Regions from separate parts of the Shewanella sp. SM32 genome, predicted to be linked through region 1. Evidence: predicted binding sites of a transcription regulator. Region 1 holds the regulator's gene; each other region holds the start of a gene.
What was found. Region 1 encodes sigma-54, which starts transcription at its own class of promoters, with help from an activator protein. Its sites were predicted from a motif close to GTTGGCACGNNNNTNGNNT; they were not measured.
Positions count from the first base shown of each region.

Region 2: a site for sigma-54 is predicted at 2,383-2,401, ahead of L5M10_RS02080 (DUF3192 domain-containing protein). Genes of this name have one in related genera too.
Region 3: a site for sigma-54 is predicted at 2,176-2,194, ahead of flgF (flagellar basal-body rod protein FlgF). Genes of this name have one in related genera too.

Region 1 is NZ_JAKKRO010000024.1:49,289-54,136, forward strand. Features, by position in the region: gene lptC (LPS export ABC transporter periplasmic protein LptC) at 1-168, shown strand, start outside; gene lptA (lipopolysaccharide transport periplasmic protein LptA) at 155-709, shown strand; gene lptB (LPS export ABC transporter ATP-binding protein) at 706-1,437, shown strand; gene L5M10_RS11765 (RNA polymerase factor sigma-54) at 1,545-3,023, shown strand; gene hpf (ribosome hibernation promoting factor) at 3,052-3,339, shown strand; gene ptsN (PTS IIA-like nitrogen regulatory protein PtsN) at 3,342-3,785, shown strand; gene rapZ (RNase adapter RapZ) at 3,782-4,636, shown strand; gene L5M10_RS11785 (HPr family phosphocarrier protein) at 4,623-4,848, shown strand, end outside.
Region 2 is NZ_JAKKRO010000003.1:91,109-95,956, forward strand. Features, by position in the region: gene L5M10_RS02065 (DUF962 domain-containing protein) at 587-892, opposite strand; gene L5M10_RS02070 (GNAT family N-acetyltransferase) at 885-1,523, opposite strand; gene L5M10_RS02075 (DUF2789 domain-containing protein) at 1,673-1,906, shown strand; gene L5M10_RS02080 (DUF3192 domain-containing protein) at 1,918-2,325, opposite strand; gene L5M10_RS02085 (hypothetical protein) at 2,490-2,873, shown strand; gene L5M10_RS02090 (Zn-ribbon-containing protein) at 2,873-3,646, shown strand; gene syd (SecY-interacting protein) at 3,742-4,392, opposite strand; gene queF (NADPH-dependent 7-cyano-7-deazaguanine reductase QueF) at 4,452-4,848, shown strand, end outside.
Region 3 is NZ_JAKKRO010000089.1:2,304-7,151, forward strand. Features, by position in the region: gene flgD (flagellar hook assembly protein FlgD) at 1-613, shown strand, start outside; gene flgE (flagellar hook protein FlgE) at 696-2,057, shown strand; gene flgF (flagellar basal-body rod protein FlgF) at 2,231-2,974, shown strand; gene flgG (flagellar basal-body rod protein FlgG) at 2,985-3,773, shown strand; gene flgH (flagellar basal body L-ring protein FlgH) at 3,785-4,459, shown strand; gene L5M10_RS22045 (flagellar basal body P-ring protein FlgI) at 4,471-4,848, shown strand, end outside.

The DNA of each region.
Region 1 (4,848 bases):
ACCAGTTATCTGGAACTCGATCTCAACACTATGATAATGACCTCTGACCGTACCATTTACGTCACAGGGAAAGATTTTAATATTCAAGGCCAAGGCCTTTATGCCGACCTCAACGCGCAAGAAGTGCAATTGACCAGTCAGGTAGTAGGAACATATGAAGCAAAATAACGTATTACTTGCCAGCCTAATGCTAATTATGAGCATGAGTGCTTTCGCGAAAGTGGGCGACTTAAAGCAAGAAGTCAAAATTAAAGCTGTGAGCCAAACTGCGGATATCAAAAACAACCAGATCATCTTCTTTGGTCCGGTGGAAGTTACCCAAGGCTCAATAAAAATCCAAGCAAATGAACTGCGTGCATTTTCCGCTGAAGGTGAAAATAGCAAAACTTTAGTCGCCACAGGCAACCCTGCTACGTATAGCCAGATATTAGACGATGGCCGTCCTGCATCGGCGAGCGCGAAAGAAATTCGTTACGATATGGCAAGCCGCACCTTAACTCTGAAAGGTATGGCGTCATTAGATCAAGCGGGTAGCCAAGTTACAGGCAATTTAATCCGCTATAACATGATTCAACAGAAATTGATGGCCGAGAGTACTGGCAGTGGTGACGATCGCGTGATCACTATTATTCAGCCAGAAAACTATCAAGATGATGCTAAATCAGATGCTCCAGCGGATAAACCTGTAAAAAAGCAGGACTCTAAATGACCCAAATCACCTTAAGAGCACAAAATCTGGCAAAAAGTTACAAGAGTCGCCAAGTGGTTAAAGACGTCAGTCTGACGGTAAAAACCGGTCAAGTCGTTGGCCTACTCGGTCCAAACGGTGCCGGTAAAACCACGACCTTTTACATGGTTGTCGGGCTAGTGAAGAGCGATAAGGGGCATATCTTTATCGACGATGATGATTTAACCGCAGATCCTATGCATCTGCGTGCCCGCAAAGGCATAGGTTACTTACCGCAGGAAGCCAGTATCTTTCGTAAGCTAACTGTTCATGACAACATCATGGCCGTACTGCAAACTCGTAAAGAACTTAAAAACGAAGAACGAGAAGAAGAACTAGAACATCTGCTCGAAGAGTTTCATATCACCCACATCCGTGACAGCCAAGGCATGTCATTGTCGGGTGGCGAACGTCGTCGCGTCGAAATTGCGCGGGCTTTAGCCGCTAATCCTAAGTTCATTTTGCTCGATGAACCGTTTGCCGGCGTCGATCCTATTTCGGTTATCGACATCAAGAAGATTATCGAACAACTCAAAAGTCGCGGCCTTGGCGTACTGATCACAGACCATAATGTCCGCGAGACATTAGATGTATGTGAACATGCTTATATTGTGAGTCACGGAAACCTGATTGCCGAAGGAACTCCAGCAGAGATCTTAGACAATCAGCAAGTTAGGGCTGTGTACTTAGGTGAACAATTCAGGCTATAGTTAATCGAGCGAAGCCAATGGAGGCAATTTATACCGCCATTGGGCTTCACTCAAAATGATAATAAGCGACCTCATCCAACAATAATAACGTAGGGATCAGCGGTAACATGAAAGCGTCACTCCAGCTCAAACTGGGTCAACAGTTAACCATGACGCCACAACTACAACAGGCTATACGTCTGTTGCAACTGTCGTCATTAGAACTGCAGCAAGAGATCCAGCAAGCATTAGATTCTAATCCCCTTCTCGAGCTGGAAGAGGATCAATTCGACGCCACTAAAACCCCTGTAAACCAAACGCTATCCGATACGGATTTCAGTGAATCTAGCACTCTGCCACCAGAAAAAGACAGCTCCACCATAGATACGGCAGAGTCGCTAACCAAAGAATCCATGCCCGATGAGCTCCCCATGGACACCACATGGGATGAAGTGTTTACCGCCTCCCCAAACTCAGGCCCCGGCGGCAGTCGTGAAGACGATATGCCCTTCCAAGGCGAGACCAGTGAAGGTTTGTACGAACACTTAGAATGGCAAAAAAACCTCACGCCGTTTTCTGAAACCGATTTAGCCATTGCCACCGCCATTATTGATGCCATCGACGATCAGGGCTATCTCACCCAAAGCACTGAAGAAATTCTCGAAGCCATGGGCAATCCTGAAGTTGAGCTTGACGAAGTCGAAGCCGTACTCAAGCGTATTCAGCATTTTGATCCCATAGGCGTTGCCGCCCGCGATTTAAGTGAATGCCTGCTGATCCAACTGTCGCATTTCGCCGCTGATACTCCCAACCTAGAAAACGCCCGTATGCTGATCAAAGATCATTTAGATCTGATCGCCGCCCGTGATTTTAGGTTATTGATGCGTAAGACTAAATTAAAAGAAGATGAATTAAGGGATGGTATAGCACTTATCCAAACCCTCAATCCTCGCCCAGGTTTGTTGATCACGCCCAATAATGACGAATACGTTATCCCAGATGTGTCTGTGTCGAAGAAAAATGGCCGCTGGGTCGTTGAGCTTAATCCTGACTGCATGCCAAAAATCAATGTAAATCAACATTATGCTTCTATGGCACGCAGTACCAAAAACCAAGCCGATAGCCAATTTATTCGCGGCCATCTGCAAGAGGCTAAATGGTTTATTAAGAGCTTAGAAAGCCGTAACGATACTTTGCTTAAAGTTGCTAATTGCATAGTGCAATATCAGCAAGGTTTCTTTGAGTATGGTGAAGAAGCCATGAAGCCTATGGTGCTTAACGATATTGCCGAAGCGGTAGAAATGCATGAGTCCACCATCTCACGGGTCACAACTCAAAAATACATGCATACCCCTAAGGGACTTTTTGAACTAAAATACTTCTTCTCTAGCCACGTCGGTACTGACGATGGTGGTGAGTGCTCATCCACAGCAATCAGAGCCTTTATAAAGAAACTGGTGGCAGCGGAAAACCAGAAAAAACCATTAAGCGATAGTAAGATGGCACAACTTCTGGCAGAACAAGGGATCAACGTAGCCCGCAGAACCATTGCGAAGTACCGAGAGGCTATGCTTATTCCACCTTCTAATCAGCGTAAAAGTTTATAACCTACAGTGGATATCGGAGGACGTTTCTATGCAAATAAACCTAAGTGGACACCATGTCGAAATTACCGAATCGTTACGTGCATATGTAGAAGAAAAGTTTTCAAAACTTGAACGCCATTTCGAACAGATCAATAATGTGCACGTTGTGCTCAATGTTGAGAAAATGCAACAGATTGCCGAAGCGAGAATAAACCTCATAGGTGGTGAAGTTTTTGCTACTTCAGAGCATGCTGACATGTATGCCGCTATAGACGCCCTGATTGACAAGCTTGACCGTCAGGTTATTAAACACAAAGAGAAGTTAACAAAACACTAATAATGGAACTTTGTACCATACTGCGGCCGGAGTGCACTACCTGCGCCACTCCGGGCAGCAAGAAAAAGGTACTGGAACTCATCAGCGACTTAGTCGCTGCCCAGTACCCGACCCTCTCATCTCAAGAGATATTCGAAAGCCTAGTGGCGCGCGAAAAGATGGGGAGCACAGGTATAGGTAACGGCATCGCCATTCCACATGGTCGACTAGCCGATATAGATCAGCCCATTGCCATACTAATTAAGTGTGAAGAGCCGATAGCATTTGATGCTATCGATAAGCAACCTGTTGATATTTTATTTGCACTACTGGTGCCTGCAGACCAATGTCAGCAGCACTTAAGTACCTTGTCTTGCATGGCCGAAAAGCTGAGCGACAAGCAAATATTAAAGCAATTACGCAAGACGCATGATGAAACGGAACTCTATCAGGTAATCACTGGATGAAACTGGTCATAGTGTCGGGCCGCTCAGGCTCAGGCAAATCTGTCGCCCTTAGGGTACTCGAAGATCTCGGCTATTATTGTGTCGATAACCTTCCCTTGCCATTGATTGGCAGTTTGCTTGAGCAACTCAAAGGCAGAAACGATCTCGTCGCCATCAGTGTCGACGTGCGTAACATGCCTGAGCAGGATAAGGTCTTAGTAAAACAACTCGCTAGCCTACCTCCAGATACTGAGTTAACGAGCTTCTTCCTTAACTCCAGCGATAAAATTCTGCTCAAGCGTTACAGCGAAACCCGCCGTTTGCATCCTTTGTCGAAGAGCCGAGTCTCTTTGCAAGAAGCGATAAAGCTGGAGGGGAAACTGCTCGAGCCTATGTCAAAACTGGTCGATCACTACATAGATACGTCGAATTTGAATATCTATGATTTAAGCGACCAAGTCAGACAAATTCTCCTTGGTAGTGTCGATAAAGAACTCGTGATCAACTTCGAGTCCTTTGGCTTTAAGCACGGAATGCCCACCGAAGCCGACTTTATGTTCGATGTGCGCTTCCTGCCCAATCCCCACTGGGAGTTGGCGCTGCGGCCATTGACTGGCTTAGATGAACCCGTAGCTGAGTTCTTAAATCGTCAACCACTGGTTAATAAGTTCATCTGGCAAATCGAAAATTTACTGGAGACTTGGCTGCCGCACCTCGAGCGTAACAATCGCAGTTATTTAACGGTAGCCATTGGCTGCACAGGTGGACAGCACAGATCGGTTTACGTCGCAGAGCAATTGGCCAAACGCTTTAGTAACGGTAAACATAAAGTTTATACCCGTCATCGAGAGCTCAATAATGCCAAAACTTGAACGTCAGATAACCATCTGTAATAAGCTCGGTTTACATGCCCGTGCCGCCACTAAGTTGGTGGTACTGGCTTCCGAGTTTGATGCGACCATCACCTTAATCCAAGGCGATAAACAAGCATCGGCCGCCAGTGTACTTGGCTTACTGATGCTTGAAACTGGCATGGGTAAGACCATCAAGCTTATCGCCGAAGGCCCAGATGCAGAGCCGGCTC
Region 2 (4,848 bases), on a different contig from region 1:
TGTAAATCCTTTCTACAGAGCCTGTCATTTCCTATGACGTATTCCTATTGCATCCTGCAAAATTTATTTTCCATAGATTAGTACAAGCTGTTCACCCTTATACTTTATCCTTATCTCGACACATCCTGTTTCGAGTTCATGCTTAATCCTTAAGCGTGTCCTGTATTCTTCCTGAAATTCATCATCCTGACGATACAAATCACTGTCCCTAATCATCCTTGAAAAGCAATCTTGCTTTTCCTTAGCCTATCCGAGGCGAATGACAGTTTTCCTACCGTCAGCGATTTCAACCTTGAAATCTTAATTCGTTGCTTCTTGCGTCCCTTTGGCCTGTTTCGCTTTCCTTGCTATCCATTTGCTTTGGCCATGAGTGAATTCTACGTTAACCCTAACGTTTTTGTTCGGCTCAAAGAACGGACTACAAAATTAATTACGGACCAACCAAAGAAAAATAAATACAACCCAATGATTCTATTTAAAATTAAATACTGCAGGACAAAAAACAATCAAAAAGAAAACATTATGTCCTACAACGTTTGTAAGCGATCTCTCACACGGGCATGGGCATCTCACTCGGGCAATTTTTTTAACGTTTAAAAAAGCGGCGGATCATCTGAGCAAACATCACCCAATCTGCCATCAAACTGTAAAAGGGATACTGAAATGTCGCGGGTCGATTCTTCTCAAATACGAAGTGTCCCACCCACGCAAAACCGTAGCCAACAATAGGAATAAACCAACATAGCCACCAGGCTTGTGAAACCAAGGCAATGCCAATCAGCAGCAGAACTAAACAACTGCCAACAAAGTGTAATTGCCGACAAGTCGGGTGCTGGTGTTGGGATAAATAGAAAGGATAAAAATCGGCGAAACGTTTATAAGAGTTAGTCATCTTGTTGAACCGAATAGAATAAAAGCTGGCCATGGACACTGCCAATACTCAGCTCGCCTATGGATACAAAGTCATGCTGAGTAAACAGTTGCAAGTGGTTCTCCTGAGCGATAAACACACCAATGCCATCCAAATCAGGCTGCTCATCACACCAACTCACCACAGCTTGCACTAACTTATGTCCAAGTCCTTTGTGCTGTTCATTTGGTGCAAGAGCAATAAACTGCAAAATACCGCAGTGCTTACTGGGTAAAAGTTCAATAATACTGGACTCTTTGTTCATTAGTGCTTGAGTCGATTGCCAACCTGTACCTAACAACATCTTTAAGCGCCAATGCCAATAACGCCCTTCCCCTAAAGGCACTTCTTGAGTAACTACACAGGCTAACCCAAAGAGTCTTTCATGGTCGAATAAACCAATGAGGGCTTGTTTTTGTTGCCATAACGTATTGAGTTCTTCCCTAATTGCGGCGCGCAATTTTTGCTCATAAGCGGCTTTGTCTGAGGTAAAGAGTGAATCGACAAAAAAAGGATCATCATGGTAAGCGTTATAGAGAATAGAAGCGGCAATGCGTAAGTCTTCCGCTGTCAAATAGACTGCACGGCAGTCCTCCAGAATTTCATTGTCCATCGTTAGCATTCCTTGACTTAGCTCACACTTTTTATGCGTAACTGTTAATCTACCAAGGAAACTAAAAAGTGCAAATTTTAATCATAGATTGCATTTTTCAATCAGGCGCTTACTCTAAACGAAGGCACTATACTGAAAAGGAAATAATGATGGATACAACTCCAGTAGACTTAAGCCACTTGTTTGAGCAACTCGGTTTAGACAGTAGCGAAGAGGCCATAGCGCAGTTTATTGCAACCCATGATATCGACCATCACATCCATTTAAGCCAAGCGCCCTTTTGGACCCCTGCCCAAAAGAGCTTTATCATTGAAGGTTTAGAAGCCGATGCCCTCTGGACTGAGCCCATTGAGCAATTAGACACTCAGCTACGTAAACGATAAGACTCGTTGGTTCAGATTTTACCGTAAGCCGTTTCACCCCAACCCACTAAGGCATTGTTGCTCAGCACGATAGGCGTGCATTCATCCTTAGTGGTTTTTCCATCGCCATTATTACGCTGGGTACGATAAAACAACACTAAGACTTCTTTATTGGCTTCACCTTGTTGAGCACTTTGTTGAATATAGGCTTCACTAAAATCAGCGGTGCCCATTAAGATCATCACTTGGTCTTTAGGCATGCCTAAGCTCAGTTTGGTTAAGTTAGTGCGATTTTTATCCTGCACTTTCTCCCAAGATTCGCTGCTATCCCAGCCCGATTCTCCATCACCGACATTGACCACGCAGCCGCTAAGACCTAAGCTTGCGAGCCCTAAAAAAGTGATGGCGATAAGTTTGTTATTCAATTTATGGTTCATCATGTGACATCCTGTGTAATTATTATTGAAGCTTAAAAAATGGTATTTCGGCTGGACAATAAGCAAAATAAATGCCACAAGACAACACATTGTTTTTAAATGAAAAAAATAATTATTATTTTAAAATTGGTTTAAACAATTCAACAAATTAAGGAATTTTGCTAATTATGAGTCCCCTTGACCAAGTATTAGCGGCCGCACGTTCGCTCGAAGCCTGCGGTAAAGTACCGAGCCTTGCCTTAATTAAAACCCGTTTAGGTAGTAGCCTACCTTTACCTATATTGATCCAAGGCTTACAGCAATTTAAATCTATGCCTAAGGCGGATCGCGAGCGTTTAGCTGAGTTGCAAACTATCAGCCCTACAATTGACACTCCCGCAACTAACGATACCTTAACCCTTGCAGTGCTCGCCGAGCGCCTGCAGATACAACAGGCGTATTTTGAACGTCATGCTGAGCAGCAAAAAACAGAAATAATGCAATTAAAAAACGAACTGCTTGAACTTAAACAACGCATCAACTTATTAGAAATCCAAGGAAAAACAGCTTAATGTTTGTTACTGAACTGCGCTTCGAATGCTTCGCCGACACCACGATATCTGCCGCCGAGAAGGCCATTAATCAGCTCCTTGAAGCCTATCGAGCTAATGGCCAAATCTTAGGACGAGAATTTGCGGTCGCCTTTAATGACGGTGAGTTTAGAGTGCGTTTATTGATGCCAGAGAAAAGCAGTTTAGCGCACAAATATCACAGCCCTTGGGTCAAAAAAGCCTTAGTAGAATTAACCGACGCTAAACTACTCGCGCCGCGGGAAAAGTTTATTGGTCAGGATATCAATTCTGAAGTAAGTAATACCGAAACACCCAGCTGGCAACTGCTATACACCAGTTTTGTGCATATGTGCTCGCCCCTACGCAGCGGCGACAATTTATTGCCCATTCCCCTGTACCGTATACCCGCAACCTTTAATGGCGATCATAAACGTATTATCCGTTGGCAGAGCGAATGGCAAGCCTGCGACGAGCTGCAAATGGCAGCGGCCACTAAGGCAGAATTTGCCGCGCTAGAGGAATTATCGAGTCCTGACAGTGATTTATTTCGCAGAGGTTGGGATTTGCGCGGTCGTATCGAATATCTCACTCAGATCCCGACCTATTACTACTTATATCGCGTTGGCGGCCAAGATTTAGCCACAGAAAAAACGCGACCTTGCCCACGTTGTGGCAGTCATGATTGGAAACTCGATGAACCTTTATTGGATATGTTCCATTTTCGCTGCGAGCCTTGCCGCATAGTGTCGAATCTGTCTTGGGATCATCAATAACATCTGTTTATCCCCTTGCAAAACTCAACCTAAGATAAGCCACGCTTAGGTTGAGTTAATACTTAGGTTGAGAATAAAAATGTCGATCACAGAAGTTAACGTTTACCGAAAAGGTTTTGCCACATACGTTTAAAACTGGCGAAAATACCAGGATGTTCTAATGCGGGCATAGGTAGTTCTTCATGTTTAACGGGTGGTGCTATCCGTGGCGATAATGCTTCGATAAACGCAGTCAAACTCGAGGACAATTGCTCAGATTGCACTTCACCAGGGATTTCAATCCATACGCTACCATCACTGTTATTGATGGTGAGCATTTTATCTCCCTCATCTAACAGACCGATAAACCAAGTCGGTGACTGCTTCAGTTTTTTCTTCATCATCAGATGACCAATCAAGTTTTGTTGCAGGCAGTTAAAATCGTCATCATTCCAGACTTGCAGTAACTCCCCAGTGCCCCACTTAGAGTCAAATAATACTGGGGCGGAGAAATAATGACCGTAAAAATCATTGATCTCTGGCCATAAAGTTAACTCCAGTGCATGCTCTACATTGGCGAAACTGCCTTCAACTTTGCGTTTCACTGGCTGCCAAGAAACGGCCTGTTCAAGATCCGGTTGAAATTCGCCTTGAATACACACAGAAGGCTCACCCTGTGGGTAATAACGCGGTAGTTCACCTAAACTCGTTAAGTAAGCTTGATGATAGTTTTGCAAAAATTTATCGAGTGCGGGCAGACAAGACACTTAAGCACAATCCAATTTCAGGTATAATGTGCGCCTATTTTGACATGGAAACAGTATTGATGACACAGAATCACGATCCCTATAGTGATGCGCAAGCGCTTGTTGGCCTGACTTTAGGTAAAGCCACCGACTACCAAGCCGAGTATGATGCGTCGCTGCTGCAAGGGGTTCCACGCTCACTAAACCGTAATGCTATTGCACTCACTGGGACGTTACCGTTTCATGGTGCCGATATCTGGACGGGTTATGAGCTGTCTTGGTTAAATGCCAAAGGTAAGCCTATGGTGGCCATAGCTGAATTTCATTTAAGCTATGAAAGCCTGAATCTGATTGAGTCGAAATCGTTCAAACTGTATCTCAATAGCTTTAATCAAACCAAGTTTGATAGCCTAGATTCACTGCAAAAAACCTTAGTGCAAGACTTAAGTCAGTGTGCTCAAGGTGATGTTAGCGTTA
Region 3 (4,848 bases), on a different contig from region 1:
AAGCCAGCAGTTAACTCAAGATGACTTTTTCTCGTTATTAAGCCAACAGTTATCGATGCAAGATCCCTTTAAGCCCGTCGACAACGACCAAATGATTGCGCAGATGGCATCATTCTCGACGGTTGATGGTATTACTAAGTTGAATAAGGAAATCGTTAATTTAAACGGTGTTATGACATCAAGCCAAGCATTACAGGCATCAGGACTTGTTGGTCGCAAGGTATTGATCCCAACTGATACAGGTAACATTTCAGCTGAAAGCCCAACAATAAAAGGTGTGATTAGCACGCCAGCTAAAATTCCTGAAGTTACTGTACGTGTTGAGGATGAGAAAGGCCAAGTTGTGACCACCTTTAAAGTTGATGGCAGTAAGGGGGGCAATGTCGATGTTAACTGGGATGGCCTCGATAAAGATGGAAACCCTGTAACCGCAGGTAACTATACGATCAAGGCGAGTGGTTTAGTGGATGGAAAATCCCAAGAATTGCCAGTCTCGACCTATGCTCATGTGACCAGCGTTTCTCTCGGTACGGCCAGTACTGGCGCGATTCTTAACTTGAGAGGCGGTATGGGCATCAAGTTAACCGATGTGTTAGCTGTGTCTGAAACCTAAGTTTGCATAAAAGAATTTTTGCAGCATCCGAATTGGGCGCAAGTCGCTCATAAATGAATTGAGTCAAGTGTAGAGGTGAATTATGTCGTTTAACATTGCATTGAGTGGCATTTCTGCTGCGCAGAAAGATTTAAACACTACGGCGAATAACATTGCTAATGCGAACACCATTGGCTTTAAAGAATCCCGTGCTGAATTTGCGGATGTTTACGCTAATTCTATTTTTTCAAATGCTAAAACTGCTGTCGGTGGTGGTGTTGCTACGAGTCAAGTGGCACAGCAATTCCATCAAGGTAGTTTACAGTTGACGAATAACTCCCTTGATATGGCGATTAAAGGTGGTGGCTTTTTCGTTACTGCCTCTGAACTGGGTACATTAGACCACTCGTTTACCCGTGCAGGAGCATTTAAGGTCGATAAAAATAATTACATGGTTGATTCTGCTGGTAATTATTTGCAAACTTTCCCAGTGGATAAAGATGGGAACTCAACATCAGTGAGTTTAACGACGGCTAAGCCGGTACAAATACCAGACACTGCGGGTAGCCCTGTAAAGACTGAGAATGTTACTTTACAAATGAACTTAAATGCTAAGGAAAGTGCACTCGACCCGGCGGCATTCGATCCTCTAGATGCAAAAACCTACAATAACGTTACATCAATGACAATTTATGACTCACTCGGTGAGCCACATATTATGACCACTTATTTTGTTAAGCCCAAAGACGGTTCGTACAATGGTGAGAACAATTGGGTGGCTTACTATGCTGTTGATGGAAAGCAAGTCGATCTAGCCGGTCCTGCTGGTACTTATCAAACAGATACCACCGGCGATGGTACACCTGATGCAACGGGCACAGCTCAAACTGCTGGTGGTTGGAAAGGCTCTGTACTCAAGTTCAATTCTGTTGGTGTCTACACTGGTAGTGATCCTGCTATAGTCAAGACTGAGGCTTTGGGCGTCAGTGGTGCGGGTGTTTTAGGGCCAGGTGCCGATGGTACTCAAGAGTTGACTGTGAAGTTTAATGCCCCAACGCAATATGCTGCTCCTTTTGGTGCAACTGAGTTGACGCAAGATGGTACGACTGTAGGTCGCTTAACTAACGTTGAAATCGGCGAAGATGGTTTAGTGACCGCGAGTTATTCTAATGGTTCAACCGTGCCTTTAGCACGGGTTGCTTTAGTTCGTTTTGCTAACGAACAAGGTTTAACGCAAGTGGGTAATACGTCGTGGAAAGCCAGTTTAGCTTCAGGTCCAGCGTTAGCGGGTGAGGCAAATAGTGGAACTTTTGGTAGCATCAGTTCATCGGCGCTAGAGCAATCGAACATTGATTTGACGACTGAACTGGTCGATTTAATTTCGGCACAGCGTAACTTCCAAGCGAACTCTCGTACCCTTGAAGTGAATAACACGCTGCAACAAACCGTATTACAAATCCGCTAATCATTACTTTGTTTAACTAAGTGTTGCCGCCAGTGGCAACACTTAGCCTTTATCCTGCCGTCAAATCACTTCATTTTCATATTTTTCAATTCTATCAGTAAATTAAACGTTATTATTTGTTGGCATGATGCTTGCTTGGCTATTGTCATGTAGAAAATTTGACGGAGCAGTCTGTGGACAAATTCCTTTATGTCGCCATGAGTGGCGCTAAGCAAAATATGAATGAGCTGGCACTCCGTGCGAACAACTTAGCCAATGCTAATACCGATGGTTTTAAATCAGATATGGCGCAGGCCAGATCGATGCAAGCCTTCGGTGAAGGGTTGCCTTCAAGGGTGTTTGCGATGACAGAATCTCCGTCAGCTAATTTTCGCTCTGGTCCGATAAAAACCACTGGACGGGATCTCGATGTTGCCATTAAAGGCGATGGCTGGTTTGCCGTTCAGGCGAAAGATGGCAGTGAAGCTTATACCCGTTCAGGTAGTCTCAGTTTCGATGCGACGGGCATGTTGTATAACGACAGAGGCAATCCCGTGATGGGGGACGCTGGCCCGATAGTGCTGCCATTACCTATTGATAAAGTGTCAATTTCACAGGATGGCATAGTGTCTGTTCGCCCTCAGGGGGCGACTGCTGAAGTGATAGAAGAAGTGGCTAGATTGAAGTTAGTTAATCCCGGCAATGCGCAGATGATGCGTGGTGAAGATGGATTATTTCGACAAATGTCAGGCGAACCAGCACCAGCTGACCCTTTCGTCGCAGTTGAAAGTGGTGCCGTAGAGGGCAGTAACGTTAACCCTGTTGATGAAATGGTGTCTTTGATTGATCTTCAGCGCCAGTTTGAATTGCAAGTCAAGATGATGAAAACCGCGGAAGAGAATGATCGCGCTTCATCCTCATTAATGCGTATTAGTTAGGAGATAGATTATGCATCCGGCGTTATGGATTAGTAAAACTGGCTTAGACGCACAGCAAACTGATATTTCAGTGATTTCAAACAACGTAGCGAACGCTAGCACTGTGGGCTACAAAAAAAGCCGCGCAGTATTTGAAGATTTACTCTATCAAACAGTTAACCAAGCAGGTGGTGTTAGTGCATCTAACACTAAGCTACCCAACGGATTAAACATAGGTGCGGGTACGAAAGTCGTCGCTACTCAAAAAATGTTTACTCAGGGTAACATGCTGACGACGGATAACTCACTGGATCTCATGATTGAAGGTCCTGGATTTTTTGAAATACAGCTTCCTGATGGAACCACTGCTTATACTCGAAATGGTCAGTTTACCTTAGATGATACGGGTCAGATTGTGACGCCAGGTTCTGGCTATTTGCTACAACCCGCGATCACTATTCCTGATAATGCGACCAGTATTACCGTTTCAGCAGAGGGTGAAGTTTCAGTAAAAACGCCGGGTACCGCAGAGAACCAAGTCGTGGGTCAGTTGACTATGACGGATTTTATTAATCCATCGGGTTTAGATCCTATGGGACAAAACTTATATACGGAAACTGGTGCCAGTGGTACGCCCATTCAAGGTACCGCTTCGTTAGATGGCATGGGAGCGATTCGTCAAGGCGCCTTAGAAACCTCTAACGTTAACGTGACCGAGGAACTGGTGAACCTTATCGAAAGTCAGCGCATTTACGAGATGAACTCTAAAGTGATTTCAGCGGTAGATCAGATGCTGTCTTATGTGACTCAGAATTTATAGAGGCAAACATCATGGCTAGATATCTTGTGTTGGCCGTCGCGTTATTGCTTGCAGCTTGTAGCTCGACGCAAAAGAAACCCCTTGCGGATGATCCCTTTTACGCACCGGTATATCCAGAGGCGCCGCCGACAAAAATTGCCGCAACTGGCTCTATTTATCAAGACAGCCAAGCATCTAGCTTGTATTCGGATATACGCGCCCACAAAGTCGGTGACATTATCACTATCGTATTGAAGGAATCGACTCAGGCGAAGAAGAGTGCAGGCAATCAGATTAAAAAAGGTTCAGACATGAGCTTAGATCCCATCTTTGCTGGTGGTAGTAATGTGTCCATTGGCGGAGTGCCAATTGATTTGCGTTACAAAGATAGCATGAACACTAAGCGTGAATCGGATGCTGATCAGAGCAATAGTCTAGATGGCAGCATCTCGGCAAACGTGATGCAAGTGCTGAACAACGGCAGTTTAGTGATCCGTGGTGAAAAATGGATTTCAATTAATAATGGTGATGAGTTTATTCGTGTCACTGGTCTCGTTCGCTCGCAGGACATTAAACCCGATAACACTGTCGATTCAACGCGAATGGCTAATGCCCGTATCCAATACAGTGGCACAGGCACTTTCGCAGATGCTCAAAAAGTGGGCTGGTTAAGCCAGTTCTTTATGAGCGACTGGTGGCCCTTCTAAGGAGTCGTATCATGAAATATAAACTGGTGTTAGCCGTTGCCATGCTAGTGTTTTCTCTACCTAGTCAGGCTGAACGAATTAAAGATATTGCCAATGTGCAAGGTGTGCGTAGTAACCAGTTGATTGGTTATGGCTTAGTGGTCGGTTTGCCGGGAACGGGGGAAAAAACCAGTTATACCGAGCAGACCTTTATGACTATGCTCAAAAACTTTGGGATTAATCTTCCTGACAACGTCAAACCGAAAATTAAAAACGTTGCAGTGGTAGCCGTACACGCGGATATGCCCGCCTTTATCAAACCTGGTCAAGATCTTGACGTAACGGTATCTAGCTTAGGTGAAGCCAAAAGCTTACGCGGTGGCACCTTATTACAGACCTTTTTGAAAGGG